2 regions of the Brevundimonas sp. GW822-FHT03E11 genome follow, and region 1 is predicted to be linked to the other one. Evidence: riboswitches for the same ligand, from Rfam matches in the RefSeq annotation. Region 1 holds a riboswitch; the other holds the start of a gene.
What was found. A riboswitch is a leader RNA that binds a small molecule or an ion and turns the genes downstream of it on or off. The one in region 1 is predicted to bind cobalamin.

Region 2: linked by a shared signal. The riboswitch ahead of metE (5-methyltetrahydropteroyltriglutamate--homocysteine S-methyltransferase) and the one ahead of AC1RKE_RS04575 (TonB-dependent receptor plug domain-containing protein) in region 1 are both predicted to bind cobalamin.

Annotation. Positions count from the first base shown of each region.
Region 1 covers NZ_JBXANG010000002.1:347,695-354,818, reverse strand. The annotation lists gene maiA (maleylacetoacetate isomerase) at 1-172, shown strand, start outside; gene AC1RKE_RS04580 (aldo/keto reductase) at 263-1,183, shown strand; gene AC1RKE_RS04575 (TonB-dependent receptor plug domain-containing protein) at 1,167-2,990, opposite strand; cobalamin riboswitch at 3,136-3,343, opposite strand; gene mutS (DNA mismatch repair protein MutS) at 3,394-6,078, shown strand; gene AC1RKE_RS04565 (methyl-accepting chemotaxis protein) at 6,165-7,124, shown strand, end outside.
Region 2 covers NZ_JBXANG010000005.1:175,948-183,071, forward strand. The annotation lists gene AC1RKE_RS10655 (transcriptional regulator) at 1-268, shown strand, start outside; gene AC1RKE_RS10660 (GIN domain-containing protein) at 368-1,243, shown strand; gene AC1RKE_RS10665 (porin) at 1,372-2,124, opposite strand; cobalamin riboswitch at 2,377-2,578, shown strand; gene metE (5-methyltetrahydropteroyltriglutamate--homocysteine S-methyltransferase) at 2,689-5,031, shown strand; gene rpsJ (30S ribosomal protein S10) at 5,378-5,683, shown strand; gene rplC (50S ribosomal protein L3) at 5,704-6,453, shown strand; gene rplD (50S ribosomal protein L4) at 6,453-7,091, shown strand; gene AC1RKE_RS10690 (50S ribosomal protein L23) at 7,091-7,124, shown strand, end outside.

The sequences.
Region 1 (7,124 bases):
CGATCGTCCCGGTCTGGCGGATTGCTATCTGATCCCGCAGCTCTATTCGGCGCGGCGGTTCAATCTGGACCTGACGCCCTGGCCGCGCCTTCTGGCGGTCGAGGCCGCCGCCCAGGACCATCCGGCCTTTCAGGCGGCCCACCCGGATCGGCAGCCCGACGCCGACGGCTGAGCGCGCCCGATCCATATCGGCGGTCGATGAGTAAGACTCGCGTAAGGTCTTGATCAACCTCCCTTAAGCTTTGGGGCGCATGATCGCGGGGTGACGCAGTCCCCACCCTCTCCCTCGGCGCCGTCGCCGGTCGATCGCCTGGCCCTGGCCGTGGTGACCGAGCCCGAGCGCGCCGCCAAGCTCCTCATGGCCGCCCCGTCGGGCGCCCGCGAGGACGCGATGCGTTTCCTGTTGCAGACGGGAGCGGACGCGGGGGTCAAGGTGATCGCGACCAAGCCGACCGGCGACGGCGAACGGCTGTTGGGCCAGGCCTGGCCCTTCCCCTCCCCCTTCCGCGTCACGGTTCGCACCGTCGGCCTGGGCGAAGGACTGGATCGGGTCGAGGCGCGGGCGCGCCGCTCCTTGGAACGTCTGGGTCTGCCGCGTGGCGAGGCCCTGCTGGTCAACAATCCCGCCGACTTGGCCGGCGCCGAGGGACGGGCCTTGTGGGACCGGCTGCAGGCCTTGAAGGCCCGCGGCCTGTTTCGCAGCATCGGCTTCTGCGCCACGGTCGAGGACGGACCGGTCCTGCTGGCGCGACGCCTGGAGGCCGATGTGGTTCAGGTCGCCTGCAATCTTTTGGACCAGCGTGCGGCGGCCGAGGGAATTCTGGATGAGATCAAGGCTCTGGGGGCCCAGGTCCACCTGTCTTCGGTCTTCGCCGGCGGCCTGTTGTTCGCCCCCGGCGACGATCTGCCGGCCCATTTGACGGGCTATGATCAGGCGCTGTCGCGCATCCGACGGCGCCTGGCGGAACGGCGCTGCGATCCGATGCAGGCCGCCCTGGCCTACGCCTTTTCTCTGAAGGCGGTGGACCGGGTGGTGGCCAGCGTGGCCTCCGCCGCCGAGCTGCGCGCCATATTGGCGGCCGCCCATGCGCCCGGCCCCGACCTGGACTGGTCGGAACTGGCGCTGGAGGCGCCGGCGGCCTTCGCCGCCGACGCCCGCAGCCTGATCAGTAGCGCAGCCTGACCCCGACATAGGCCGACCGGCCGGGCTCTCCATAGCCGAACACCTGCTGATAGTGTTCGTCGCCCAGGTTCTCGATCCGCGCCGTCAGGGCGACCTTGTCCGTCAAAGCGTAGGCCGCGTTCAGATTGGCCGTGACGAAACCCTTGCGGACCACGGTCGAGAAGCCGCCGGAATCGTCCTGCTCGCCTTCCGCCCGCACGGTCAGGGCGCCCGACAGTCGATCCCCCGTCCAGCCCAGGGTCGCCGAACCGGCGTGTTCGGGCACGCGGAGCAGCCGGGCGCCCGTGGTGCGGTCCGCAGCGTCGGTCCAGGCGTAGGCCAAGGTCAGGTCGAAACCGGCGCCGAGGCGCGCGCGGCCTTCCAGCTCGAGCCCGTCCGACCGCGTCTTGGCGACGTTGACGTAGCGGCCGGCGGAATAGGTGATCTGGTCCTCGACGTTCAGCCGATACAGGGTCGCGCGTCCCTCGAATCGACCGTCGGCGGAGGCCCAGCCCAGGGCGATCTCGACGCTGTCGGCCGTCTCCGGCTTCAGCGCGGGCCACGGCTGGGGCGCGAAACAATAGTCGCACACCGCCTGGCTGACGGTCGGGGCCTTGAAGCCTGTGCCATAGGCGCCCGACAGGATGAAGCCGCCGGCCAGATCATAGGCCGCCGAAATCCGCCCCGTGGTCTTTGAGCCGAAATCGTCCGTGTCGTCGTACCGCAATCCGCCGCTCAGGTTCAGCGGGCCGGCGTCATACCGGGCCACGCCGAACACCGAGGTTATCGACAAGTCGCGCGACAGACCTGACGACAGGGCCGCCGAGGCCTCGTTGCGTTCGACGCCGAAGGCGTAGTCCACGCCTTGCGCCTGACCGTCCGCCTGCCAGCGGTAGGCCTGACGGTCGCCGCTGAAGGTCGAGCCGAAGCCGTCGCTGTAGGAGGTGCGCTCCAGATCGGACGCCGAGATGCTGAACTGATGATCAAGACCGAAAGCCTGGGCCGTCACCCGACCGAAGCCCGACCACTGTTCGCTGTCCTGGGCGTCGCCGGTGTCGGCCAGCACATAGTCAGGCGCGGGGAAGCCGTCGATGTCGGCGTGGCTGTCGTTCCAGCGCGCCGCGCCTTCGACCTTGACCGTGTGGGACAGGACATAGCGGCCCTTGGCGCCCAGGGTCGTGCTGCGAAAGCCGTCGGTCTCGGGATTGCCGTCCGCCTTGTCCGCCGCGGAAATCCCGTCGGTCTGGAAGCGCGAGACATAGGCGCTGAAGGCGTAGGCCTCATTGGCGACGCCGGCCGACAGGCGGCCGCGCACCGTGTCGAAGCTGCCGGCCTCGGCCTCGGCGCGAACGCCGTCGATTTCACGCGTGGTGAAGGAAATCACCCCGCCGATGGCGTCCGATCCCCACAGGGACGACTGCGGACCGCTGAGCACCTCGATCCGGTCGATGTCGGCCAGTTCGAAGCTGGAGAAGTCATAGGCGCCGTTCGGTTCGGCCGCATCATTGACCGGCGCGTCGTCCACCAGCACCAGGGTCTTGCCCGGCGTCGCGCCGCGCATGCGGACCTGGGCGATCCCGCCGAAGGCCCCCGTTCGCGTCACCGACAGGCCAGGCACGTCGGACAGGATGTCGGCGGCGAAGACGGCGCCGCGTTGCTCGATGATCCTAGAATCGATGACCCGGGCGCCGGGCGTCTCGGCGACGATGGCGGGCAGGCGGGTGGCGGTGACCACGACCTCGTCCAGCTGGGTCGCCTCATCGGCGAAAGCGGGTGCGGCGATGACGGCGGCCATGGCCGCCGTCGATGAAAGAATGGAGCGCTTCATTGTGAGCGATGTCCCCGTATCGGCCCGGCGAATGCGCGCGCAGGGTCGTGACCAGCGAGCCGATCCGCCCGGCCGCGAGGCCGGGACGACGCAAGATCGGGTCGCTTCCACGGAGAAACCGCGCCTCTGTCTGGTCCCGGACAGGAGCGAGCGACGTCGGCGGCCAGGTCTCCTGGCTTGCGGGTCATAAACCGCCGTCCTCGCCTTCCCAGTCACCCAGTGGCGCCGAGGTCTAGACCCCGGACGGACGACGCTCTCGCCGCCTACAGTTGCGGGCACAGCCACGGTGTCTCACCGTGTTCCCTTAACCGCCTGATCCGGCCTATCGCAGGGGCGACAAGCCTGTGCAAGAGCCGGTCAACGGGCTTGAGCGCCAGGACGCGATCCGTCACCCTGTCGCAACATGAACGCCCCTGTCTCTCACCCGCCTGACATCGCCGCCTCTCTGGAGGGCGCCACCCCCTTCATGGCCCAGTATCTGACGGCCAAGGCCGGTCAGCCGGACGCCATCCTGTTCTTCCGCATGGGCGACTTCTACGAGCTGTTCTTCAAGGACGCCGAGGTGGCGGCGGCGGCTCTGGGCATCACCCTGACCAAGCGGGGCAAGCACCAGGGCGAGGACATCCCCATGGCCGGGGTGCCGGTCCACGCCATGGAGGGCTATCTGGCCCGGCTGATCCGCCTGGGCCACAAGGTGGCCATCTGCGAACAGCTGGAAGACCCGGCCGAGGCCAAGAAGCGCGGCGGCAAGGCCGTGGTCCAGCGCGGCGTGGTGCGGGTGGTGACGCCCGGCACCCTGACCGAGGACAGTCTCTTGGACGCGCGCGGCGCCAACCGGCTGGCCGCCGCAGCGGTGCGCAAGGGTCGCGCGGCCGTGGCGGTGGTCGAACTGTCTTCCGGCGCGGTGGACAGCGTCGCCTGTGCGCTGGAGGATCTCGGGGCGACGCTCGCCGCCTTCCGCCCGTCCGAGGTCCTGGTCACTGACCGCATCTATTCCGACCCGACGACGCGGGACGCCCTGGACGGGTCCGGCGGCGTGGTTCAGGCCCTGGCCTCGGCCATCGCCGAGCCCCAGGCGGCGCGGACGCGGGTCGAGCGGCTGTACGGGGTTGCGGCCCTGGACGGGTTCGGCGCCTTCGAGGAGGCCGAGGTCTCGGCGCTCGGCCTGATCGCCGCCTATCTGGAGACGACCCAGGCCGGCAAGGTTCCGGCCCTGGCCCCGCCCCGCCGTCTGGGCGAGAGCGGTTTTCTGGCCATCGACCCGGCGACCCGGGCCAGTCTGGAGATCGACCGGACGCAGAGGGGCGAACGCGAAGGCTCGCTCTTGGCCTGTATCGACCGCACCGTCACCTCGGGCGGGGCCCGGGCCCTGGCGGAACGGATCGCCCGGCCGCTGCGCGACCCCCTGGCGATCAATGAACAGCTCGACGCCGTCGAATGGCTGCTGGAGCGGCGCGATCTGCGGCGCGATCTGCGCGACAGTCTGAAGGCCTCGGCCGATGTGGCCCGGGCGGTCGGGCGGCTGGCCCTGGGGCGCGGCGGTCCGCGCGATCTGGCGGCGGTGCGGGTGGGCCTGTCCGTCGCCGAGGGGATCGCGGGCCTGTTCATCGGCCAGGTGGACCCGCTCACCGGCCAGCCGCGCCGCATCGCCCTGGCTCTGGACCGACTGAGCCTGTCGCCCGAGGTGTCGCGGCTGAAGGCCGATCTGATCGACGGCCTGGTGGACGAACCGTCCCATCTGGCCCGCGACGGCGGTTTCGTGCGCCCCGACTATCGGCCTGAACTGGACGCCGCCCGCACCCTGCGCGACGACAGCCGCCGGGTGGTGGCCGATCTGGAGGCGCGGGCGGTCGCCGAGTCCGGCGTGCCCTTCAAGGTCAAGCACAACGCCGTCCTCGGCTATTTCCTGGAAACCTCGGCCAAGGCGGCGGAGGGTCTGTTGCGGGCCGGGCCGGACAGCCCCTTCATCCATCGCCAGACCCTGGCTAGCCAGGTGCGGTTCACCACCGTCGAACTGTCGGAACTGGACGCCAGGATCAGCCAGGCCGGTCACCGCGCCCTGGCCATCGAGGCCGAGACCTTCGAGGGCTGGCGGCGCGAGGTCGCCCGCCTGGCCCAGCCGCTGCAGGCGGTCGCCGAGGCCCTGGCGGAGCTGGACGCCCATGCGGCCCTGGCGGAATGGGCCCAGGAAGCCGGGGCGACCCGGCCGGTGGTGGACGACAGTCTGGTCTTTTCGGTCGAGGCCGGGCGGCATCCGGTGGTCGAGGCGGCGGTCAAGGCGGCCGGCGATCCCTATACGCCCAACAACGCCCGGCTGGACGGGGCTGGATCGGACTGCGCCCGGCTGGCCATCGTCACCGGGCCGAACATGGCCGGTAAGTCGACCTTCCTGCGCCAGAACGCCCTTCTGGTGATCCTGGCCCAGGCCGGGGCCTTCGTGCCCGCGCGGGCCATGCGTCTGGGCGTGGTCGACCGGCTGTTCAGCCGCGTCGGCGCCGGCGACGACCTGGCGCGCGGCCGATCCACCTTCATGATGGAGATGGTCGAGACCGCCGCCATCCTGACCCAGGCCACGCCGCGCAGCTTCGTGGTTCTGGACGAGATCGGCCGCGGCACGGCGACCTATGACGGCCTGGCCATCGCCTGGGCCACGGCCGAGGCCCTGCACGACGTCAACCGCGCCCGCACCCTGTTCGCCACCCACTATCACGAGCTGGCCCAGCTGGAGACGCGGCTGGACCACGTCTGCAACCTGTCCATGACGGCCAAGGAGTGGAACGGCGACCTGGTCTTTCTGCACGAGGCGGCGCCGGGGGCGGCGGACCGGTCCTACGGCGTTCAGGTGGCCAAGCTGGCCGGGGCGCCGGCCGCGGTGGTGGCGCGGGCCAAGGCGGTGCTGGAGCGGCTGGAAGGGGAGAAGGCCGCTGCGGCCCGCCTGGACGACCTGCCGCTGTTCGCCGTGGCCGAGCCGGAGCCGGCGCGCGCGCCCTCCAGGCTGGAGGCGGCCTTGCAGGCGGTGGACCCCGACGCCCTGACGCCGCGCGAGGCTCTGGAGACCCTCTACAGGTTGAAGAGCCTGGCTGACTGAGAAGGTCGGCCCTTGCCAGGGATAGAAATCCAGACCCTGTTCGGTAACAGTCGTGGTCCGCCAGACCGAATCGCTGAGGATCGGCCATGAAGCCCAGCGCGCTTTCCCTTTCCGGCAAGACGGCCTTGATGGTCATTACGGCCCTGGGCGTCCTGACCCTGGTGCTGACGGCCGTCGCTGCGGTCCTGCTGACCCGCGACGCTGAGGCCCAGGCCGCCGAGCGTCAGGAAGCCAATATGCGGGTCGCCTGGGACGTGCTGGCCGATTACGGCGACGGCTTCACGGCGCGCGACGGCAGGCTGTATGTCGGATCGACCCCGATGAACGACTTCGTCGAGCCGGTGGACCGGATCAAGACCCTGGTCGGGGGTACGGCCACCGTCTTTCTGAACGATCTGCGCGTGACCACCAATGTGGTCAAGGACGACGGCTCGCGCGCCGTCGGCACTCGGCTGAAGCCCGGCCCCGTCTATGATGCGGTGCTGAAGGCGGGCCAACCCTATCGAGGCCAGGCCGACATTCTGGGCAAGCCTTATTTCGTCGCCTACGACCCGATCAAGACCAGGGCCGGCCAGACCATCGGCGTGCTGTATGTCGGCATTCCCAAGGCGGACTTCATGGCCTCGGTGAACCAGGTGATGATCGCCCTGTTCGTGTGCGGCTTGGCCGCCGCCCTGCTGGGGGTCGGGCTGTGTCTGATCGTTTCCCGCCGGATGTTTTCGCCTCTCAAGGCTCTGTGCGAGCGGATGGAAGCCCTGCGCCAGGGCCGAACCGACTTCGACACGCCCTGGGCCATGCGTGAAGACGACATCGGCCAGATGGCCCGCGCCGTCGCCGCCTTCCGCGACGCTGCGGTGCGCCAGAAGGCCGCGGAAGCCGAGACCGAGGCCATGCGCGAGGCCGCCCGTGTGACGCAAGAGGCGGGAGAAGCGGAACGGGACCGTCTGGCTGAGGAAGACGCCCTGGTGGCGGAGGCGCTCGGACAAGGTCTGGCGGCCCTGGCGCGCGGAGATCTGAGCCATCGGATCACCGCAGACTTCGCCGAG
Region 2 (7,124 bases), on a different contig from region 1:
TCGGTTCTGCGTCAGCCTGTCGATGGACTTCCAGACCTGGCCGTCGCGTTTCCGAAACGGAGCCCTGTTCACCAACGCCGTCCTTCGCAGCCGCGGCGGACGCCCGCGGTGCACCGACGCCATGGGGACGCCCGAGCTGGCGGCCCGCTGGGCGGCCTCTCTGGCCCTTAAGCGCGCCGGATTGTTGAAGAGCCGGATCGCCCATTTCGAACGCGACTTCGAACCGCAGATCGGCGCCGCCGACGGAGCGGGAGAGATCCGGGCCTGAGGCGGGGCCAGGTTAATTCGGGTTCATGACCTGAAGTTAAAATGACTTCGGTCGCCCGGGCGATCACCCTTCTCCCATAGTCAGGGAAAGGGAGCTCTCATGAAGACCGTTCTGATCGCCGCCGCCGCATTGACGGCCTGCGCCGCAGCCGCGCCGGCGTCTGCCGCCGAGGTCGAAATCCGCAACGCTGTCGCGCGCGTCGTCGTCATCGTCGAAGACCGCCAGGACGTCGCCGTGGAGGTGACGCAGGGACGCTCCCGGCTGCCCGCGCTCCAGGTGCGTCGTCAGGGACGGGACGTCCGCATCGACGGCGGCCTGCGTCGCACCGGGATGTGGGGCGGCGACATCCGCAACTGCAACGCCGGGCGTGCGGGCGCCGCCCAACCTGGCGAAGGCGCCAGTGTTGAGGTGCGCAACCTGGGCCGCGTCCGTCTGGAAGACGCGCCGCTGATCGTGTTGCGCACCCCGCGTGATGTGGACGTCAGCGCGGAGGGCGCTGTTTTCGGCGCCGTGGGACGCGGCGCACGTTCGGTCGAACTGGACAGCGGCGGGTGCGGCTCTTGGACGGTGGCCAATGTCGACGGCGGCTTGGAACTGAGCGTCGGCGGCTCAGGCTCGATCCGAGCCGGCGCTTCACGCAGCTTGGAAGCCAATGTGGGCGGTTCAGGCTCCGTCGCGGCGGGCGCGACCGGAAATCTGAAGACCAGCGTCGGGGGCGCGGGCCGGGTCGATGTGGCGGCTGTCTCGGGCCAGGGGGATATTTCGATAGGCGGGTCGGGCGGCGTGACCGTGCGCCAGGGCCGTCTGGACAAGCTGTCGGTGTCGATCGGCGGGTCAGGCGAGGTTCACTACGGAGGGACGACCCGCGACCTCAACGTGGCGATAGCGGGGTCCGGCGACGTCTATGTTGCGGCGGCGACCGGCTCGGTCTCCCGGTCAATCGTCGGCTCAGGCTCCGTTCAAATCGGACGCTGACATCCGCTTCTCGCCGCTGGAAGGCTCCGGTCGTGGAACCCCGGATCTTCCGCAATGGGACGGCGGCGATGAAAAAGCCCCGGCGGATCGCTCCGCCGGGGCTTTTTTTAGTCAGCAGGCCGTCAGGCTTAGAAGGCGCCCAGGACGCTGGTGATGGCCGAAACGCCCAGGTTGGCGCCGGCCCGGTCGCGGGCTTGCAGACCGCCGCCGAAGCTGTAGCGCAGGCCGACCGACCAGGTGTCGACGTCGACCGACTCGATGTCGGCGCGGGTGTAGGAAGCGCCGACCGAGAACGGGCTGTTCTCGATTTCGTACTCGGCGCCAACGCCGTAGGTCCAGGCGTCCACGTCGCCGCCGGCGACATCGACGTTGTTGTAGCTGACGCCGGCGTTCAGGCGCAGGTTCGGCATGACGTAGAAGGCGGCGTCGCCGCCGACGGTCCAGATGTCGGCGTCCACGTCGTCGGCCGTGGTGTAGGCGACCAGGCCGGTCAGGGTCGCGTTGGACAGGTACTTCTGGGCCTCGGCGCCGACGGTCCAGACCGGCTCATCGCCCGAGCCGATGCCGTTGGCGGCGACGAAGGCGCCGGCGCGGACGTCCGAGCTCCACATCTTGGTCAGGTGGGCGGCGGCGACGCCGGTGAAGTCTTCTTCACCGAAGGCCTTGGTGTAGTCGACGGCGCCGTTCAGGGTCACGGTCCAGTCAGCGGCCGGCAGGGCGACCGTGCCGTCCACGGTCCAGACGTCGGCGTCGACATCGTTGCCGGCGACTTCGATCGAGGGGTTGGAATAGGTCACGCCGACCGAGCCGACGGCGTCTTGGGCGAAGGCCGGGGCGGCGAACAGGGCGGCGGCGGCCGTGGCGAGGAGGATCGTCTTCATTTTCTTTTGTCCTTAGCAGTCTCGACCCGGATGGGGGTCCGGGGAGGGCGGCTGCTATCAGGCGCGGACGAAGCTGAGCATTAAATCGTCGTTACGTAAGTGTCTTGAAACTGTCGTGTTGCCCATCCGCCACGCCTTGTGGTCGCAATGTGTCAGGGGTGGGCGCATCTGGAGGCAAAGGGTTAAGCTGTGGCAATCGCATAATCGTATAAGCATATCCTTATATGTATTGACGGCCTGCTGATTGTGAGGCCATCCTCAGCCGTCGTGGTCTGCACGTGGTCTTCGGAACACGTGCAGCTAAGAGGGAAGCCGGTGTGAAACCGGCGCTGCCCCCGCAACTGTAAGCGGCGAGTCGAAGGTCCATCTCGTGTCACTGGCGTTCACGCCGGGAAGGCCGGACCCTAGGCGTCGACCCGTGAGCCAGGAGACCTGCCCCGACAGATAACGTCCTCCGGCGGGGTGTCCGGTCAGGCCGCATGCGCGCCGCCGGACCCTGCACGTCCGCGTCGGCGTCCGCGCGACCCTGTCCGAAGCCTGGCCACAACACAGGTTTCGAACGTCATGACCCGCCACACCGTCCAGGTCGCCACCCTCGGCTTTCCCCGCATCGGCCCCAAGAGAGAGCTGAAGACCGCGCTCGAGGCCTATTGGGCCGGCAAGACCGACGCCGAGGCCCTTCTGTCCGCCGCCGCCCAGCTGCGTGGCCTGACCTGGGCGCGCCAGCGTGACCTGGGGGCCGACGTCGTGCCGTCCAACGACTTCTCTCTCTATGACCATGTGCTCGACCTGACCGCCATGGTCGGCGCCGTGCCGCCCGCCTACGGCTGGCGCGGGGATCGTGTCGATCTGGCGACCTACTTCGCCATGGCCCGCGGTTCACGGGGCGACGGCCAGGCGTGCGCACACGGTCACGCCCATGCGAGCGGCGAGGGGACGCCGGCCATGGAGATGACCAAATGGTTCGACACCAACTACCATTATCTCGCGCCTGAATTTACCGCCGACCAGGTGTTCCGTCTCGGCTCGACCAAGGCGCTGGACGAATATCTGGAGGCCAAGGCGCTGGGGATCGAGACCCGGCCGGTGCTGCTGGGGCCTGTCTCTTATCTTCTTCTGGGTAAGACGCGGGGCGAGCCGTTTGACGTTCTCACCCTGCTGCCGCGCCTGCTGCCGATCTATGCCGAGGTGCTGCGGTCCCTGGCGCGCGCCGGCGCCACCTGGGTGCAGATGGACGAGCCCTGCCTGGTCACCGATCTGAGCGATGAGGCGAAGGCGGCGTATGATCACGCCTATCGGGTGCTGGCCGACGTGACGCCGCCGATCAAGCTGATGCTGACCACCTATTTCGGTGGGCTCGGGGATAATCTGGAGGCCGTGCTGCGCCTGCCGGTTCACGGACTGCACATCGACCTGATCCGGGCGCCGGAGCAGTTGGCCCAGGTCGCGTCTGCGGCGCGCGTGGATCAGGTGCTGTCGCTTGGCGTCATCGACGGCCGCAACGTCTGGAAGGCCGACCTCAACGCCGTGCTGGACAAGGTGGAGCCCCTGGTCGCGGCCGGGCGCAGGGTGATGATCGCCCCGTCCTCCTCCTTGCTGCACGCCCCGATCGATCTGGAACGGGAGACCGGGCTCGATCCCGAGATCAAGGACTGGCTGGCCTTCGCCGTGCAGAAGGTGGCCGAGTTGGCCACCCTGGCGCGGGCGTTGAATGAAGGCCGCGGCGCGGTGAAAGCGGCGCTCGACGCCTCGACCTCCTCGGTCGCCTCACGTCGCACTTCACCGCGCATCAACGACCCCAAGGTCCAGGCGCGAGCCGCCGATGCCGACCCCGCCCTGGCGCTCAGAAACTCCTGCTTTGAAATTCGTCGCCAGGTTCAGCGAGGGCGTCTGAATCTGCCCGCCTATCCGACCACCACCATAGGCTCCTTTCCTCAGACGGCTGAGATCCGAAAGGCGCGCGCTGATCACGGGCGAGGCGTCATCGACGATGCGGCCTACGCCCGCTTGCTGCGCGACGAGACCGCGCGAACGGTCAAGTGGCAGGAGGCGCTCGGCCTGGATGTCCTGGTCCACGGCGAGTTCGAGCGCAACGACATGGTCCAGTATTTTGGCGAGCACTTGTCCGGCTTCGTCTTCACAAAGGCCGCCTGGGTGCAGTCCTACGGTTCGCGCTGCGTGCGCCCGCCGATCCTCTACGGCGACGTCGCGCGGCCCAGGCCCATGACAGTCGAATGGTGGCGCTATGCGCAGGGTCTCACCGACAGACCGGTGAAAGGCATGCTGACGGGCCCCGTCACGATTCTGAACTGGTCCTTCGTGCGCGACGACCAGCCGCGCAGCACCACCTGCCGTCAGATCGCCTTCGCCATCCGCGACGAGGTAGTCGATCTCGAAACCGCCGGCGCCGCCGTCATCCAGATCGACGAGGCCGCCCTGCGCGAGGGCCTGCCCCTGCGGCGCGCCGACTGGGACGACTATCTGGAATGGGCGGTCGAAAGCTTCCGCATCACGGCCTCGGGGGTCCGGGACGAAACCCAGATCCACACCCATATGTGCTATTCGGAGTTCAACGACATCATACAGGCCATCGGAGCCATGGACGCCGACGTCATCTCCATCGAGACCTCGCGGTCCAGGATGGAACTGCTCGACGCCTTTTCCGACTACCGCTATCCGGCCGAGATCGGGCCGGGCGTCTATGACATCCACTCGCCGCGCGTCCCCACGGTCGAGGCGATGACCGCCCTGCTGAAGGCGGCGGCGCGCAAACTGCCGCAGGACCGGCTTTGGGTGAATCCGGATTGCGGGTTGAAGACGCGGGCTTGGCCCGAGACTGAGGCGGCGCTCGCCAATATGGTGACGGCGGCGCGGCTCATGAGGGCGGGGGAGACGGCGGCGGCCTGATCATTTGCGGCCAGCGGAGGCGGTGTTCGACCGTCCTCCGACCGGCGCGGAAAATCCTATCGCCGCTCTTGGTTCCGCGCTTGACGAAATCGGAATCGCTAGGCATAAGCCGCCACTCTTGTTGGACCGGCTGTGCATCCCCGGATGCAGACGCGGTTCGCAGGAACGACCTGAGACCCTGTTCTTTGCAGTGACCCAGGACTTTAACGGCCTTCGCAGGCGACTGCGTGGGCCGATCGTTTTTGCGGATTTGCGTACCCTGAGGGCCTAGCGCCCGAAGGCCTTCGGTCTTTGAAATGGTTCACAGGGACGCGGTCCTCCGACCGCATTGGAAGTAAGCACCGATATGGATCAAAGCATCCGCATCAGGCTCAAGGCCTTTGATCACCGCGTCCTCGATTTTTCGACGCGCGAGATCGTCAACACCGCCAAGCGCACCGGCGCCACTGTCCGTGGTCCGATTCCGCTGCCGACCCTGATCGAAAAGTTCACCGTGAACCGCTCTCCGCACGTCGATAAGAAGTCGCGTGAGCAGTTTGAAATCCGCACGCACAAGCGCGTGCTCGACATCGTCGACCCCACCCCGCAGACCGTGGACGCGCTCATGAAGCTCGACCTGTCCGCCGGCGTGGACGTCGAGATCAAGATTTAAGTAGAAAGAGGCGGGATCCGATGCGCACGGGCGTGATCGCCAAGAAGCTGGGCATGACCCGCGTGTTCGCCGATGACGGCGCGCACGTTCCGGTCACTGTGCTGCAGCTCGACGGCTGCCAAGTCGTCGGCCAACGTACCCAGGAGCGTGACGGCTACGTCGCTCTCCAGCTGGGCGCTGGCGCGAAGAAGGCTAAGAACACCAACAAGGCTCAACGCGAGACCTTCGCCAAGGCGGAAGTCGAGCCCAAGGCCTATGTGACCGAGTTCCGCGTCGATGCGGACGGTCTGCTGGACGTGGGCGCCGAACTGTCGGCCGACCACTTTGTGGCGGGCCAGAAGGTCGATATCCAGGGCGAGACCATCGGTAAGGGTTTCGCCGGCGCCATGAAGCGCTGGAATTTCGGCGGTCTGCGCGCCACGCACGGCGTGTCGCTGTCGCACCGTTCGCATGGTTCGACGGGTAACCGTCAGGACCCGGGCCGTACCTTCCCCGGCAAGAAGATGGCCGGCCACTACGGCGCCGAAACCGTCACCACCCAGAACCTGACCGTCGTCCGCGTGGACGCCGAGCGTGGCCTGATCCTGATCAAGGGCGCTGTCCCCGGTCATGACGGCGCCTACGTCAAGGTTCGCGACGCCATCAAGAAGGCCCGTCCGGCCGAGGCTCCGTTCCCCGGCGCCGTGAAGTCGAACAAGGCCGCTCAACCCGCTGAGACGCCCGCTGAAGAAGCGCCGGCCGTCGAAGCGACCGAAGGCGGTGAAGCGTAATGAAACTCTCGGTCATCAAACTCGACGGCAAGGCTGCCGGCGACGTGGAGCTCTCGGACGCCGTCTTCGGCATCTCCGAAATCCGCGGCGACATCCTGGCCCGCACCGTCAGCTGGCAGCTGGCCAAGCGCCGCGCCGGCACGCACAAGGTTCAGACCCGCAACGAGAACTCTCGTACGGGTAAGAAGATGTACAAGCAGAAGGGCACCGGCGGCGCTCGTCACGGTTCGCGCCGTGCGCCGCAGTTCGTCGGCGGCTCGCGCGCCTTCGGTCCGGTCGTTCGCGATCACGGCTTCTCCCTGCCGAAGAAGATCCGCGCCCTGGCCCTGCGTCACGCCCTGTCGTCCAAGGTGAAGTCGGGCGACCTGGTCGTCGTCGACAGCGTCTCGGTCACGGAAGCCAAGACGGCCGCCCTGCGCGAGACGCTGGGCAAGCTGGGCTGGACCAAGGCTCTGATCATCGCGGGTCCGGAAGTCGACGCCAACTTCGGTCTGGCCGCCCGCAACATCCCGCACATCGACGTGCTGCCGAACGCCGGCCTGAACGTCTATGACATCCTGCGGGCCGACAAGCTGGTGCTGACCAAGGCCGCCGTCGAGGCGATCGAAGCCCGCTTCAGCGATAAGGAAGCCGCGTAATGGCCGCTCAACCTACCGCCAAGCACTACGACA